Regions from separate parts of the Rhizobium sp. CB2179 genome, predicted to be linked through region 1. Evidence: riboswitches for the same ligand, from Rfam matches in the RefSeq annotation. Region 1 holds a riboswitch; the other holds the start of a gene.
The links. A riboswitch is a leader RNA that binds a small molecule or an ion and turns the genes downstream of it on or off. The one in region 1 is predicted to bind S-adenosylmethionine.
Positions count from the first base shown of each region.

Region 1 (7,578 bases):
GTCACCACGCTCGGGCGGGCGGACGAAAACAGCCGGGCGATCTCGGCAAAGACCGGTTTTTCCTTTTCGAGCAGCATGGCCACCACCTCGGGCGATTGGCCGGCTTCCTGCAGCATCAGTGACTGGTTGTCATTCATAGGTCATCTCCGATTCTCAATTCGGCAACGAAATCATAGGCGTCGCCGCGATAATGCGAGCGGGTGTATTCGACGACGCGCTGGTCTTCCAGGCGCGAGACACGTTCGATCAGAAGCGCCGGCGCGCCTGATTTGACGTTCAGGATCGCCGCGGAGGACGGGTCGAGCGTGACCGCCGTCAGCCGCTGCAGCGCGCGGACGGGCCTGTGACCGCTGGCCGTCAACGCATCGTAAAGCGATCCCTCGCCGCCGGCATCGTGCCCCAGGAACTTGATCGGCACCACGGCGCGTTCGATCGCCAGCGGCAGGCCATCGGCAAGGCGCAAGCGGTCGAGTCTCAGCACCGGCTCGTCACCGCCGAGGCCGAGCAGGAAGGATTCCTCCGGCGACGGCGTATTGACCGCCCGCGACAATATCCGTGCGGCCGGCAGACGCCCGCGCGAGCGCATGTCGGCGGAGAAGGAGGAAAGCCGCCACAGCGACTGTTCCATGCGCTCCACCCTGCTCGATACGAAAGTACCGCTTCCATGGCGCGATTCCAGTGCACCGGATGCCATCAGATCGCGATAGGCGGTGCGCACGGTGACACGGCCGAGCTTCAGAGCCTCGGCAAGGTCGCGCTCGCCCGGCAGCGCCGTGCCGGGCTTCAGTAGCCCTTCCTGAATGAGGCCAGTCAGCGTCTGCGCCAGCCGCTTGTAAAGCGGCCCGGTCAGTGCCTCGTCACGCAGGCCGCGGCTGTTCAGTTCCGCTATCAGACTGGTTCTATCCATGGGCACACAATAGAACCTATATAGAACCAATCGGCAAGTCGGAATCGAGCATGGAATCAAAAAACCCTCGCCGGGCGGACCGGCAAGGGTTTCATAGCGCTCAAATTTGACAGTCGTGCGTCCGCAGCGCCGCGCGTTTAGAAACGCGCCGGCGCTGGAGGATGCTCAGTTCTTGGTGAAGATATAATCCGTCTCCTGACGCAGCACTTCGCCGGGGCGCAGAACCGCATTCGGAAAACCTTGGTGGTTGATGGCATCCGGCCAGACCTGCGTCTCCAGGCAGAAGCCGGCGAACGGACCGTATTTGCGCCCGCCGATGCCCGGAGCCCCGGTGTCAAGCTTGAAGCCGGCATAGAACTGCACGCCTGGCTCGGTGCTGCGCACTTCCAGCGACACGCCGGAATAGAGGCTGCGGGCAAGCGCGACGCTCCGCTTGGCGGTGCGCTCGGCGGACAGGCAGAAATTATGATCGTAGGACACTTGTTCGCTGCCGACGAAACGCTTCATCGGCGCCATCTCGCGGAAATCGAATTCCGTGCCCTCGACGGGACGGATTTCACCGGTCGGCACCTGCTTCTCATCGGTCGGCAGATAGTGATCGGCGGCTATCATGATGTCATGGCCAAGCGCATCTTCGCGGCCGTCGAGATTGAAATAGGCGTGCTGGCAGACATTGGCGAGCGTCGGCTGGTCGCTGGTCGATTCGTAGGTGATCGACAGTTCACCATTGCCATGCACCCGGAAAGTCGCCTGGATGGTGCAATTGCCGGGATAGCCGGCGCGGCCATCGGGATCGACGATCTTCAGTACTACGCGGTCGACGTCATGCTCGACGATCGTCCAGTTGCGTTTGGCGATATTGTCGCTGCCGCCATGCAGATGCGTCACGCCGTTTTCATTCAGTTCGAGCTGATAGTCCTTGTCGTCAAGCGTGAACCTGCCGCCGCCGACGCGGTTGGCGCAGCGGCCGGGCGTCGCGCCGAAATAGGATGAATAGAGGGGGTAGCTGTCGAAATCGTCGAAGCCGAGCTGCAGCGGCGCGTCATGTCCCTCGAGACGCAGATCCTGGATGACCGCGCCCCAGCTCAGGATCTTGGCCGTCAGCCCGCCCCCCTTGATCTCGACCCGATAGACGGTCTCACCCGCCTTCGTCTGCCCGAAAACGTCCCGCTCCAACTTATCCGACATGATCGTCCGTCCATTCTATCTCTGCTGCAAATTCCGCAATTCGGAATCGATTTGGGGAATTTGCAGCGATTCAAAGTGTGCATTGCACGTCCGACGAAGACGCGCGGCGTGGTAGGGTTCAGGACAGGAACCTGCCCGGATTTGCTTCGATCCGCAACCGGCGGATCAGAAAGAAAAGCCGCAGCAGCAATGCGGCGGAACCAGCTCGCGGCGCGCTCGGCAACGGTCAGAGGTCGGTGCCGATCTCTTCCACATCAAAGGGTGTCGTCTGGTAGATTTCGTTGATCCAGTTGCCGAACAAAAGATGCGCATGGCTGCGCCAGCGGTTCTGCGGCGCAAGCGCCGGATCGTTATGCGGAAAGTAATTGTGCGGCATCTTGATCGGCACCCCGGCATTGACGTCGCGGAAATACTCGTCGGAAAGCGAGGTGGAATCATATTCGACATGGTTGAACATGTAGAGCCGCCGGCCTCTCTTCTCGTGCACGAGGCAGACGCCCATTTCGCTCGACTCCATCAGGATCTCCAGGCTTTCGGATTTCTCGATATCGGCGCGGCGCACTTCGGTCCAGCGCGACACCGGCACTTCGAAATTGTCGGAAAAGCCGTTGAGATAGATCGAGGAAGGTTTCAGATTCCGGTGGCGGTAGACGCCGAAGGCCTTCTCTTTCAGCTCGTATTTCGGAACGCCGTGAAAATGATAGACCGCCGCCATCGCGCCCCAGCAGACGTTCATCGTCGAATGGACATTCGTTTCCGTCCAGTCGAGAATCTCCCGCATCTCCGCCCAATAGGTGACGTCCTCATAGGGCAAAAGCTCGATCGGTGCCCCGGTGATGATGAAGCCGTCGAACTTGCGGTGCTTTACTTCTTCCCAGGTCTGGTAGAAGGCAAGCAGATGGTCCTCGGACGTATTCTTCGCCTTGTGGCCGCCGATACGGACAAGCGACAGCTCCACCTGCAGCGGCGAGGCGCCGACGAGGCGGGCCATCTGCAGTTCGGTCTTGATCTTGTTCGGCATGAGATTGAGCAGCCCGATCTGCAACGGTCGGATATCCTGACGGATCGCCAACGTCTCGGTCATCACCCGCACACCCTCCTGAACCAGGGTTTCGAAGGCGGGCAGCGTATCGGGGATCTTGATGGGCATTGCGGTCACTCGATCAAAAACAAAAAACCGGCGGCGACAAAAATCGCTACCGGTCCGCACGCGGCCCTTTAGCGACTTTTTTAACGTGGCTGCAAGCCGGCCGGCCAAATCACCACGGAGGCCTTAATTAGACCCAGTCTGATTGCGAATCAACTGGCGAAAACATGCAGGAGAAACTCATGCAAGCATCATCACACTTTAATGACTGATAGAATCTGTTGATAGACCGGTAACGCCACCATGTTATTTATAGGGGCATGGGCGATTTGGAAAAGCGTAATGGCAGATAAGATCGAGAGGAAGCCGGGCATCGGAAGGCAGGATAGGGTAGGGTATGATTTAAGCCTGACATATCGCCTCGGCGTCATGTTCTCAGCATTCTGGAATTCGGAAGTGCGTGGCAAGGTGCTGTTTCTGGCCACCGTGCTGATCCTCGTCATCCTGGCGACGTCCTACGGCCAGGTCATCCTGAACGAGTGGAATGCTCCTTTCTACGACTCGCTGGAGCGCCGCGACCTCGGCGAATTCTTCCACCAGCTCGAAATCTTCGCGATGATCGCCGGCACGCTGCTGCTGCTCAACGTGCTGCAGGCCTGGCTGAATCAGATGACGGCGCTCTATATGCGCGAAGGTTTGTCGCGCGACCTGGTCGACCAGTGGCTGAAGCGCAAGCGAGCGCTGCGGCTCGCCTCCAGCGGCCTGATCGGCGTCAATCCGGACCAGCGTCTGCACGAGGATTCCCGCAACCTTGCCGAAAGCACGACGGGATTGGTTCTCGGCCTGCTGCAGTCTACCATTCTTCTGGTGAGCTTCATCGGCGTGCTCTGGGAGCTTTCGAGCGGCTTCATCTTCCGCATCAGCGGCCATAGCTTCTCCATTCCAGGCTACATGGTCTGGGCAGCGATTTTCTATGCCGCTTCCGCCTCGGTGCTGAGCCAGGTGGTCGGCCGCAAGCTGGTGAAGCTCAATGCCGACCGTTTTTCGAAAGAAGCCGAGCTTCGCTTCACGCTGATGCATGCCAATGAGAACATGCCGGCAATTACCGTTGCCCGCGGCGAGGAGAACGAGCGTCGGCGCATCAACACCGATATCAGCTCGGTCCTGACAGTCGTCAAGCGGCTTGCTATGGCCAATACCAATCTCACCTGGGTTTCGGCCGGCTATGGCTGGCTGGTGATCGTCATTCCGATCATCGTTGCCGCCCCCGCCTATTTCTCCGGCGGACTCACCCTCGGCCAGCTGATGATGTCCGTCGGTGCCTTCAACCAGGTCAACACGGCGCTGCGCTGGTATGTGTCCAATTTCGGCCCGATCGCCGAATGGCGCGCCACGCTGATGCGCGTCACCGATTTCCGCCAGGCGCTGGTCGAGATGGAAGAGGACTTCGACCTGAAGGACAGCATCGCCTATGAAAACGCCGCGCCCGACACGCTGACGCTGAAGGACGTGGTGATCGTCGCCAAGATCGGTGAAGACATCGAGGAATGCGGCGGTTTCCGTCTGCGTGAAACCAATGTCGTGATCAAAGCCGGCGAAAAAATCATGATCAACGGCGATCACAGCGTCAATCGCAAGCTGCTCTTCCAGGCGATGGCCGGCCTCTGGCCGTGCGGCAGCGGCACGATAGGCCTGCCGCCGATCGACGACATGCTCTTCGTTCCCCAGCTCGCCTATGTCCCCGGTGGCTCACTGCGCGAGGCGCTGGCCTTTCCCGAACGTCCCGAAGCCTACGAGAAAGCCGACGTCGAGGCGGCCCTCGACAAGGTTGGTCTGCATTCGCTGATCGCAAGGCTCGAAACCCGCGCCCGCTGGGACAAGCTGCTCGACAGCGACCAGCAGAAAGCGATCGGATTTGCCCGGCTGCTTCTCGTGCGCCCGCGCTGGATCATCTTCGACGAAGTGCTGGAAGGCATGGAGCCGGAATTGCAGGAAACAATGGCCAAACTGCTCACCTCGATGCCCGAAAGCGGCATGATCTATATCGGCCGCTCCGAGGCCTATCTCGAGGCGCTGAAGCCGCGCGTGCTGCATCTGCAGGCGCTGCCGTCAGCATCCGAGGAGCCGCCTGCCGTCCAGACCGGCGCCAGCGCCAGTGCGGGCGCTGCCGCCGTGCCCGCGCCGGCGCTTTAATGCATGCCGTCCAAAAATGTGGAGCGGTTTTGGGATGTCGGCATGCATAAGACGAGGATTTGAGCCGCTGGTCACATCGGCGGTATGACGCCGTTGAGGCCGACGGCGATCTGGCTGGCCGAGATGCTGCCATCCGCCGCCTTCTCGCCGGTGACGACGACGCCGGCACCGGCCTTCATATCATCCTTGGTCGCAGGCGCCAACGTCACGATCGGCGTGCCATCGGCAATCGTGATGGTCTTTTCCTTGCCCTGATAGGTCAGCGTGATCGTGTGGCCGTCGACGGACTTGACGGCGTTGCTGACAGTCGCGTTGGTCATCTGGCTGTTCGGCTGCGCATCCCAGGGACGGTTGCCCTCACCGGTTCCCTTCATCGACGCCGGAAAGATCAGCACCTCGATCGCCCCGTCCGGGCCCGTGCCCTTCGGAAGCGAAGCGACGCCGACGAAATCGCCGGGTTTGATATCCTCGACCGAAGCTTTTTTGATGCCGCCGACCTTCCAGCCGGGTTTCAGCGCGACCGTCGCATCGCTGCCTTCGCGCGTCTTGACGACGAGCGTATCGCCGCTGAGGCTTTCTATGGCGCCGCGAACACGAATGCGCTGGGCATCCTGCGCCTGTGCAGCTTGCGACAGGGCAAGCGCCATGAGGCTGCCGGCGACAAACGCCGTGAGAATTCCGGAATAAGGCTTGCGAGACATATGACTTTTCCTTGTCGCCATTGCGATCGGCAATATCCCCGGCTGCCGGACGGCACCTTATGCCGCCGGGCGACACACTGACGAATCAAGGAAAAGTGAGCCTCCAGCCTCGAGAAAATCTCACCCTTCCAGCTCTTCCCGCAGCATTTCGAGCGCCAGCCACTCCTCTTCCATGTCAGTCAGGCTGCCGCGCAGTTTTTCCATCTCGCCGGCAAGCCGGTTGAAAGCTGCGGGATCGCGCGTGAAAAGATTGGGATCTGCCATCACCTGTTCGCGCTTTGCGATTTCCGCTTCGGCCTTCGCCATTTCCTTTGGCAGGTTTTCCAGTGCGAATTTCTGCTTGAAGGAGAGCTTGACCTTCGAGCTGCTTGAAGCTGTTGCTTGCTGGGTCTTCGGCTTCTCCGCCGCCTTCTCGGCCCTCTTACGCTCCTCGAGCGCGCCCTTGCGCTGTACAAGCATGTCCGAGTAGCCGCCGGCATATTCGATCCAGCGACCATCAGGCGCATCCGGCACAGCGGGTGCGATCGTCGAGGTCACGGTGCGGTCGAGGAAATCGCGGTCGTGGCTGACGAGAATGACGGTGCCGGGAAAGCCGGCGACAATCTCCTGCAGGAGATCGAGCGTTTCGATATCGAGATCGTTGGTCGGCTCGTCGAGGATCAAGAGGTTCGTCGGGCGCGAAAGGATGCGCGCCAGCATCAGCCGGGCGCGTTCGCCGCCGGAGAGGTTTCTGATCGGCGTACGCGCTTGTTCCGGCTGGAACAGAAATTCCTTCATGTAGCCGGTGACATGGCGCTGCTCGCCGTTTACGAGCAGGTTTTCGCCGCGCCCATCCGTCAGATAGTTGGCAAGCGTATCCTCGGGGTCGAGATCCTCGCGTTTCTGGTCGAGCGTCGCGATCTCCAGATTGGTGCCGAGCTTGACGATGCCGCTATCGGGTGAAAGCTGCCCGGTCAGCATCTTCAGCAGCGTCGTCTTGCCGGCGCCGTTCGGTCCGACGAGACCAATGCAGTCGCCGCGATGCACGCGTATCGAAAACGGCGTGACGATAGCCCGCTCACCGAAGCTCTTGGTGATCTTGTCGGCCTCGATCACCAGCTTGCCGGATTCCTGCGCGTCCGAAACCGTCGCCTGCACCGTGCCCTGCGGTCCCTTGTGGCCGCGATAGTTCGAGCGCATCGTCTGCAACTCGCCGAGACGGCGCATGTTACGCTTGCGCCGCGCCGTGACGCCGTAGCGCAGCCAGTGCTCCTCGCGCTCGATCGACTTGCCGAGCTTGTGCTGTTCCAGTTCCTCGGCCTCCAGCACCCGGTCGCGCCAGGCTTCGAAATGCGCAAAGCCTCTCTCGAGCCGGCGCGAGGTGCCGCGGTCGAGCCAGACGGTTGCCGTCGAGACCTTTTCGAGGAAACGCCGGTCGTGCGAGATCAGCACCAAGGCGCTGCGCGTCTTTTGCAGCTCGCCTTCCAGCCATTCGATGGTCGGCAGGTCAAGATGGTTGGTCG
Region 1 is NZ_CM172781.1:4,359,876-4,367,453, forward strand. Features, by position in the region: gene AC244Q_RS21465 (SIS domain-containing protein) at 1-137, opposite strand, end outside; gene AC244Q_RS21470 (GntR family transcriptional regulator) at 134-907, opposite strand; gene AC244Q_RS21475 (aldose epimerase family protein) at 1,073-2,095, opposite strand; gene metA (homoserine O-acetyltransferase MetA) at 2,322-3,245, opposite strand; SAM riboswitch at 3,294-3,371, opposite strand; gene AC244Q_RS21485 (ABC transporter ATP-binding protein/permease) at 3,486-5,375, shown strand; gene AC244Q_RS21490 (hypothetical protein) at 5,447-6,076, opposite strand; gene AC244Q_RS21495 (ABC-F family ATP-binding cassette domain-containing protein) at 6,197-7,578, opposite strand, start outside.

Region 2 (7,578 bases), 740 kb from region 1:
TCGCTTATCGATGCCTGCCGGCAGACGGGGCTTCAAAACGTCATCTTCTCATCGAGTTGTGCCGTCTACGGCGTCCCGTCCGTGCTGCCGATCGATGAGACGTTGCCGAAGGCTCCGATCAATCCCTACGGCAAGACCAAGCTGATCTTCGAGCATATGCTCGCCGATTATGCGGCGGCCTACGGCCTGCGGTATGTTGCCCTGCGTTATTTCAATGCCTGTGGAGCCGATCCGGACGGCGAGCTTGGCGAATGGCACGTTCCGGAAACCCATCTCATTCCGCGGGCGCTGCTGGCCGCGGCCGGCCGGATTCCGCACCTGGAGATATTCGGCGATGATTACGACACCCCTGACGGGACCTGCATAAGGGACTATATTCACGTCGCAGATCTCGCGCGCGCCCATGTTCAGGCCTTCACCCATCTCGCCAAAGGCGGAGCAAACCTCGCTGTCAACCTCGGCACCGGGCGGGGTTTTTCCATCAGGGAAGTCCTGCGCGTGATCCAGGAAACGACCGGCTGCGAAGTCCCGGTCGTCATCCATCCACGCCGGCCGGGCGATCCGCCCAGCCTCTACGCCGACGCCAGCCTGGCCCGCGAGACGCTCTGCTTCCAGCCTCGATATTCCGACCTCGAAACCATCGTGCGGACGGCGGCTCCGTTCTTCGGACTGGAGGCGCGCGCGTGACCGAACTTGCGATTACCCAAGCGACGCATGCTCCGGAATCCTCCCACGAGCCGCTTCTTGTCCCGGTTCTGACCGGATATCGGCGGGCCGAATATTTGTTCTCGGCGGCCGTATGGGCCTGCGCCTTCGCCTATTTCTGGATCTGGTGGCTGGAGCCGCGCCATCACGTCGATGCTTTCGGCACGATTACGGTGAGCCTCGTTCTTGCCTGGGTTACCGCTCTGCCGGCCTATTTCATCGTCGTCTTCTATCGGGCGGCAAGACCGAACGGTCCCTTGCGCCTGCCGGCGGGCAGTCGAGTGGCCATGGTCGTGACCAAGGCGCCGGCGGAACCCTTCTCGGTCGTCAGTGAAACCCTGCTGGCAATGCTTGCCCAGGAGGTGGAACACGACACCTGGCTTGCCGACGAAGACCCTTCCCCCGAGACTCTCGACTGGTGCTCCCGCCACGGGGTCCTCGTCTCGACCCGCAAGGGGCGATCCGATTATCATCGGACGTCGTGGCCCCGACGCACGCGGTGCAAGGAAGGCAACCTCGCCTTCTTCTACGACCACTACGGCTACAGCCGCTACGATTTCGTGGCACAACTCGATGCGGATCATGTTCCCGCGCCCGACTATCTCTTCCACATGCTGCGTCCGTTCGCCGATCCAAAGGTCGGCTATGTCTCGGCCCCCAGCATTTGCGACAAGAACGCTTCCGAAAGCTGGTCGGCACGTGGAAGGCTCTATGCCGAGGCCAGCATGCATGGCTCGCTCCAAGCCGGTTACAATGGCGGCCTGGCGCCGATGTGCATAGGGTCGCATTACGCGGTACGTACCGTCGCCCTCAAACAGATCGGCGGCCTCGGTCCGGAGTTGGCTGAAGACCATTCGACGACGTTGATGATGAATGCCGGCGGCTGGCGGGGTGTGCATGCGCTGGATGCCATCGCCCATGGTGACGGCCCCAGAACCTTCAGCGATCTCGTGACGCAGGAATTCCAGTGGTCGCGCAGCCTGGTCATGGTGCTGTTGCGGTACTCGCCGAGCCTCGTCGGCCGGCTGCCGCCCCGGCTCAAGTTCCAGTTCCTCTTTTCGCAACTCTGGTATCCGCTTTTTGCGTTCTTTATGTTGCTCATGTTTGCGTTGCCGATCATCGCGCTCGTGCGCGGCCAGAACTTCGTAACGGTGACCTATCCGGATTTCCTGGCGCATTTCGCACCGCTTTCTATCGCTCTCGTGGTGATGGCTTATCGCTGGCGCGCCAGCAGCTCGTTCCGCCCCTACGACGCCAAGATCCTGAGCTGGGAATGCATGCTCTTTCTCTTTGCGCGCTGGCCCTGGGCGCTCGCCGGCACGCTGGCTGCGGTGCACGATTTTGTAACAGGCTCCTTCGTCGATTTCCGCGTCACGCCGAAAGGCCGGTCCGAAGTCGATCTGCTGCCGGTGCGTGTCCTGGCGCCCTACGCTTTGCTGGCGCTCATGGCGGTATTGCCTGCCCTGGCAATCGGCGATGCCGGCGCCTCCAAGGGTGGTTACTTCTTTACCATCCTGAACGCGGCAATCTACTGCGCGCTGCTGTTGGTCATCGTCGGGCGTCATTCGAAGGAAAATACGGTTGCGGCGGCCCCGCGTTTCTACCGTCCGGCGATGGCGACCGTGCTTCTTGCACTCGTCGCGTTGCCGGGGGCTGCAACCATCATGCGCGGAAAGGATGCGACCGAGGCACTCGCCTGGGGCAGCGGCCGCCTTCAGCTGTTCGAAGAGCGCTACGCCGCCTCCGGTGCAGGCCGGGGCGGGACCGCCCTGCGCACGATCTTCTTCAAACCACGATGGATTTCCGATCCGGAGGAGATCCAACTGAGAACGGATGCCGCTCACCCGGATGTGCGGCCGAGCGTGGAGGAAATACACAATGCATAGCCCATCCAAAATAGCCCTGTTGTCGTTAACCGGCCTGTTGCTGTCGGGAGTCGCGGTCCTGCCGACCGCTCTGGGCAGTTCTGCCGGAGAGCAGCCGCTTGCAATGACGACATCGTCCATTGCGCCGCCGGCCAAAATGCCGATCGTCACGAAGGAGTCGATCACGTTCGGCGCCTATGATCCGCACGGAGATTTAGGCGCCTCGCCCGATTCGAAGATCGAACACCTCTTCCTGCCCTGGGAAGATGTCGATCTGCGCACGCTCGCCCTCGCCGACGATTATGCGCAAGCGCGTGGCCGCACCCTGCTGATCTCGGTCGAGCCCTGGACCTGGTCGACCGGTTCGCGCCAAACCTCGCAGGAACTGCTGCACAGTATCCTGGACGGTTCGCGCGATGCGAACATGGCCGCCGTCTGCTCGACTGCTGCCAAGCTGAAAAGTCCGGTCATCATTCGCTGGGGACAGGAAATGGACGAAACCGACAGCCAGTTCTCCTGGTCGCATTGGCAAGGCGCCGATTATGCCAAGGCCTATCGCCGGATGGTGGGGGTCTGCAAGGTCCACCTGAAGACGGCCAAATACATGTGGTCACCGAAGGGCAATGAGGGGCTTCAAGCCTTTTATCCCGGCAACGATGTCGTCGATCTCATCGGGCTCTCGGTCTTTGGCCTGGAGCAATACGACAGGGACAAGACTGGCCGTGACCAGACGTTTGCCGAGCACCTTGCGCCCGAATACGCCCGTGTCGCCGCTTACGGCAAGCCCATCATGGTTGCCGAACTCGGCTACGAAGGCAGCGATTCCTTCGTGCGAAACTGGGCTGAGAGCGTAACGAAACGCTATCCCCAGTTCCCGGCCCTGAGCGCCGTTATCTACTTCAACGACCGTGAAGTCTATCCGTGGCCGGACGGCTATGGCCGCCCCGACTGGCGGGTCGTCCGCGAAAGCATCAATTGAACAACAAGGAACCTGAACATGTCCATGCTTCAAAAAATGTTCCTGGCCGTGGCCCTGACCAGTGGTATCGCCACGGCCGCGTCCGCTTCCGGAACCAATGAGCCTGCTGGGATCGAGACCGCAAAGCCGATGAGCAGCGCGGAAATCTATCGGCTCTACAACCAGAATTCCTGGATGTGGAAAGCCGGCGCCGGCTACTTCTCCGCAAAGGCGCGTCGCTTTACCGCCTGGTCGCGGGAAAATGGCTCGCCGTCCTTCGGCACGGGCCGCTGGTTCATCACGGAAACGGGTAAACTCTGCTTCAACGCCGACTGGCACGCCAAGACCGGAACGGCGACGGCGATCACCTGCTTCAGCCACCGCAAGAAGGGCGGCCTGATCTATCAGAAACGCGAACCGGACGGTGAATGGTACGTTTTCAAGAGCGCACCGGCACAAGCCACCGACGAATTCGCAAAGCTTCGCCGCGGCGACTACGTGGGTTCTCAATTGGGGAGGATTGAGACGAGCGTCAGTAAGACCAGATAAAGGCGAAGCTAGGGGTTGCGCGCGGCCGAGGCGCCATCTGTGTCCTTGTAGGAGCCGATGCCTGCGCGCAACCCTTTTCATAAAAGATCACGAAGCGCCTTCAAAAGGCGGCGAACGGCCTGAGGGTGAATGGAGCGGGTGAAGGGAATCGAACCCTCGTATTCAGCTTGGGAAGCTGCTGCTCTACCATTGAGCTACACCCGCGATGAAGCGAGATTTCCAACAGATAGGGGCCGCTGTCAAGTCGCGGCCGCCGGGAAGCCTCAGATGCGGAAGTGCTTCGAGAGCTTCAGGCCCTGGGCCTGGTAATTGGAGCCTAGGCCGGAGCCGTAGAGGCTGGCGGGCTTTTCCTGCATGTGTTCGTAGACGAGGCGGCCGACGATCTGGCCGTCTTCGAGGATGAAGGGCACCTCGTGGCTGCGCACTTCGAGCACCGCGCGGCTGCCGCGCCCGCCGGCAGGCGCATGGCCGAAGCCCGGATCGAAGAAGCCGGCATAATGGACGCGGAATTCGCCGACCAGCGGATCGAAGGGGGTCATTTCGGCTGCGTAATCCGGCGGCACGTGCACCGCCTCGCGCGAGACGAGGATATAGAATTCATCGGGATCGAGGATCAGCTCGTTGCGGCCGCGGCTGTGGAGCGGCTCCCAGAAATCGAAGAGGTCGTGCTCGGCCTTCTTGTCGACGTCGACGACGGCGGTGTGATGTTTGCCGCGATAACCGATCAGGCCGTCCTTGTCTCCGGCGAGGTCGATCGACAGGGCGATGCCGCCGCCGGAAACGTTCGGCAGCTTGCTGGCGACCAGCGTCTCGCTCTCATGCAGCTTCAACAGTTCCGGCTCGCCGAGCAGCGCCTGGCCGACGCGGAAACGGATCTGCGACAGGCGCGAGCCGCGGCGCACAACGATCGGGAAGGTGCGCGGGCTGATTTCGAGATAGAGCGGGCCGGAATAGCCTGATGGGATCTTGTCGAATTCCTGGGCGTAGTCGGTAATGACGCGGGTGAAGATATCGAGGCGCCCGGTCGAGCTCTTCGGATTGGCCGAGGCCGACATCTCGGCCGGCAGCGCCAGGCTCTCCATCAGCGGCACGATATAGACGCAGCCCGTTTCGAGCACCGCGCCTTCGGAGAGGTCGATCACGTGCAGGCTCAGCCGGTCAAGCTTGTCGGACACCAGATGCGAGGGGCCTGGCATGAAGCTGGCACGCACCCGAAAAGCCTTGCCGCCCAAGCGCAGGTCGAGGCTTGCCGGCTGGATCTGGTCGCGGTCCAGCTCCCGCTCGGAGATCAGACGCCCCGTTTCGAACAGCGCGGAGATCGCGCGATCCGCCAGAATTCCCGTTTCGCGAGCCATCATGCCTCATCCATCATTTGCCGCCGACAAAACCAAACTCGGGGAATTGACGCAAGCAGCTAACAGCAGTATTGCAGAATTATCCCGTGGTGATTTGGCCGGTCGGCTTGCAGCCACGTTAAACAAGTGGCTAAAAAGACCGGGTTGAAACCGGTCTGCTTTTGCGACCGGTTTTTTTGTTATGTGAAGGTGATGGCATGAGCAAGACCTGGCGCCCGGCAACCCAACTCGTCCACGGTGGCACGCTGCGTTCGCAATATGGCGAGACGTCCGAGGCAATCTATCTCACCCAAGGCTTCGTCTACGAAACGTCCGAGGCGGCCGAAGCCCGCTTCAAGGGCGAGACGGAGGGCTTCATCTACGCCCGCTACGGCAGCCCCACCAACGACATGTTCGAAAAGCGCATGTGCATGCTCGAAGGCGCCGAAGACGCCCGCGCCACCGCTTCCGGCATGGCCGCCGTCACCGCGGCGATCCTCTGCCAGCTGAAATCAGGCGATCATATCGTCGCCGCGCGCGCCCTGTTCGGTTCCTGCCGCTGGGTCGTCGAGACGCTGGCGCCGAAATACGGCATCGACTGCACGCTGATCGACGGCCGGGATCTGGCGAACTGGGAAAAGGCGATCACGCCGAAGACCAAGGTGTTCTTCCTGGAAAGCCCGACCAACCCGACGCTCGAAGTGATCGATATCGCTGGCGTCGCCAAGCTCGCCAACCAGGTCGGCGCCAAGGTCGTCGTCGACAATGTCTTTGCCACGCCACTTTTCCAGAAGCCCCTGGAGCTCGGCGCCCATATCGTCGTTTATTCCGCCACCAAGCATATTGACGGCCAGGGCCGCTGCCTCGGCGGTGTCGTTCTTTCCGACAAGGAATGGATCGACGAGAACCTGCACGACTACTTCCGCCATACTGGGCCGGCCATGTCGCCGTTCAATGCCTGGACACTGTTGAAAGGCATCGAGACGCTGCCGCTGCGCGTGCGCCAGCAGACCGAGAATGCGGCAAAGATCGCCGATTTCCTGGCCGAGCAGGGCAAGGTCGCCAAGGTGATCTATCCCGGCCGCAAGGACCATCCGCAGGCCGATATCATCGCCAAGCAGATGACCGGCGGCTCGACGCTGGTCGCCTTCGAGCTGAAGGGCGGCAAGGATGCGGCCTTTGCGCTGCAGAACGCGCTCGATATCGTCAAGATCTCCAACAATCTCGGCGACAGCAAGAGCCTGATCACCCATCCGGCGACGACGACGCACAAGAACCTGACGGATGAGGCGCGCGCCGAACTCGGCATTTCCCCGGGCACGGTCCGCCTTTCGGCCGGCATCGAGGATACCGACGACCTGATCGAAGATTTCGCCAAGGCGCTTGACAAGGTCTTGGCCTGATCGACAGCCAGAGCGGCCGGACCCCACCCGGGTTCGGCCGGATCTCACTAAAGCGCGTCGCGATCTTTCAGATTCGCTCCTCGCGCTTTAGTTTTTGTTTTTACGCATGTCGTTATCGCAAAACCGCTGCACACTTTTGCGCGACATGCTTGGGGTTCGGCCGTGCCGGACCTCACTGGGTGAGACCGAGGGGGGGGGAACAAGTTTGCCCGCCGCGGCGTTCCGAAACTGAATTAACACTGACAATTAGGCTTAACGATCGAAAACCCTTCGGATCACAGCCATTTCAGCGATGATAATTGTTCCGTTTCTTGACGGACAGGGCCTCTTATAAGATACGGGTAAGATATCTTGACTAAGGTGCAAGGCATGTATCGCGCCCTCACAAGAGAGATCGAAGTTGTCGTCGAACCGTTCTATCTGGAGGAGCAATCCGATCCGGACGACGACCGCTATGTCTGGGGTTACCGGATTGTCATCAGCAACAATTCCGGCATAGCCGTTCGACTGGTCAATCGTTACTGGAACATCACCGACCAGAACGGCCAGGTGGACGAGGTGACCGGTCCCGGCGTCGTCGGCGAGCAGCCGCGGCTCAGCCCCGGCGACACCTACGAATATTCCTCCGGCTGCCCGCTCGACACGCCCTCAGGACTGATGTTCGGCCATTACCAGATGGAAACGGACGACGGCGAGATGTTCGATGTCGACATCCCCGCCTTCTCGCTGGATTCACCTGGGCTGCTGCGCGTGCTTAATTGAGA
Region 2 is NZ_CM172781.1:191,323-198,900, reverse strand. Features, by position in the region: gene galE (UDP-glucose 4-epimerase GalE) at 1-687, shown strand, start outside; gene AC244Q_RS01000 (glycosyltransferase family 2 protein) at 684-2,591, shown strand; gene AC244Q_RS00995 (glycoside hydrolase family 26 protein) at 2,611-3,549, shown strand; gene AC244Q_RS00990 (DUF995 domain-containing protein) at 3,568-4,077, shown strand; tRNA gene AC244Q_RS00985 (tRNA-Gly) at 4,208-4,281, opposite strand; gene AC244Q_RS00980 (2'-deoxycytidine 5'-triphosphate deaminase) at 4,341-5,435, opposite strand; SAM riboswitch at 5,509-5,587, shown strand; gene AC244Q_RS00975 (O-succinylhomoserine sulfhydrylase) at 5,630-6,814, shown strand; gene apaG (Co2+/Mg2+ efflux protein ApaG) at 7,184-7,576, shown strand.
Region 2: it holds a riboswitch for S-adenosylmethionine, as region 1 does, so the genes downstream of both, AC244Q_RS00975 (O-succinylhomoserine sulfhydrylase) here and metA (homoserine O-acetyltransferase MetA) in region 1, are expected to answer to the same signal.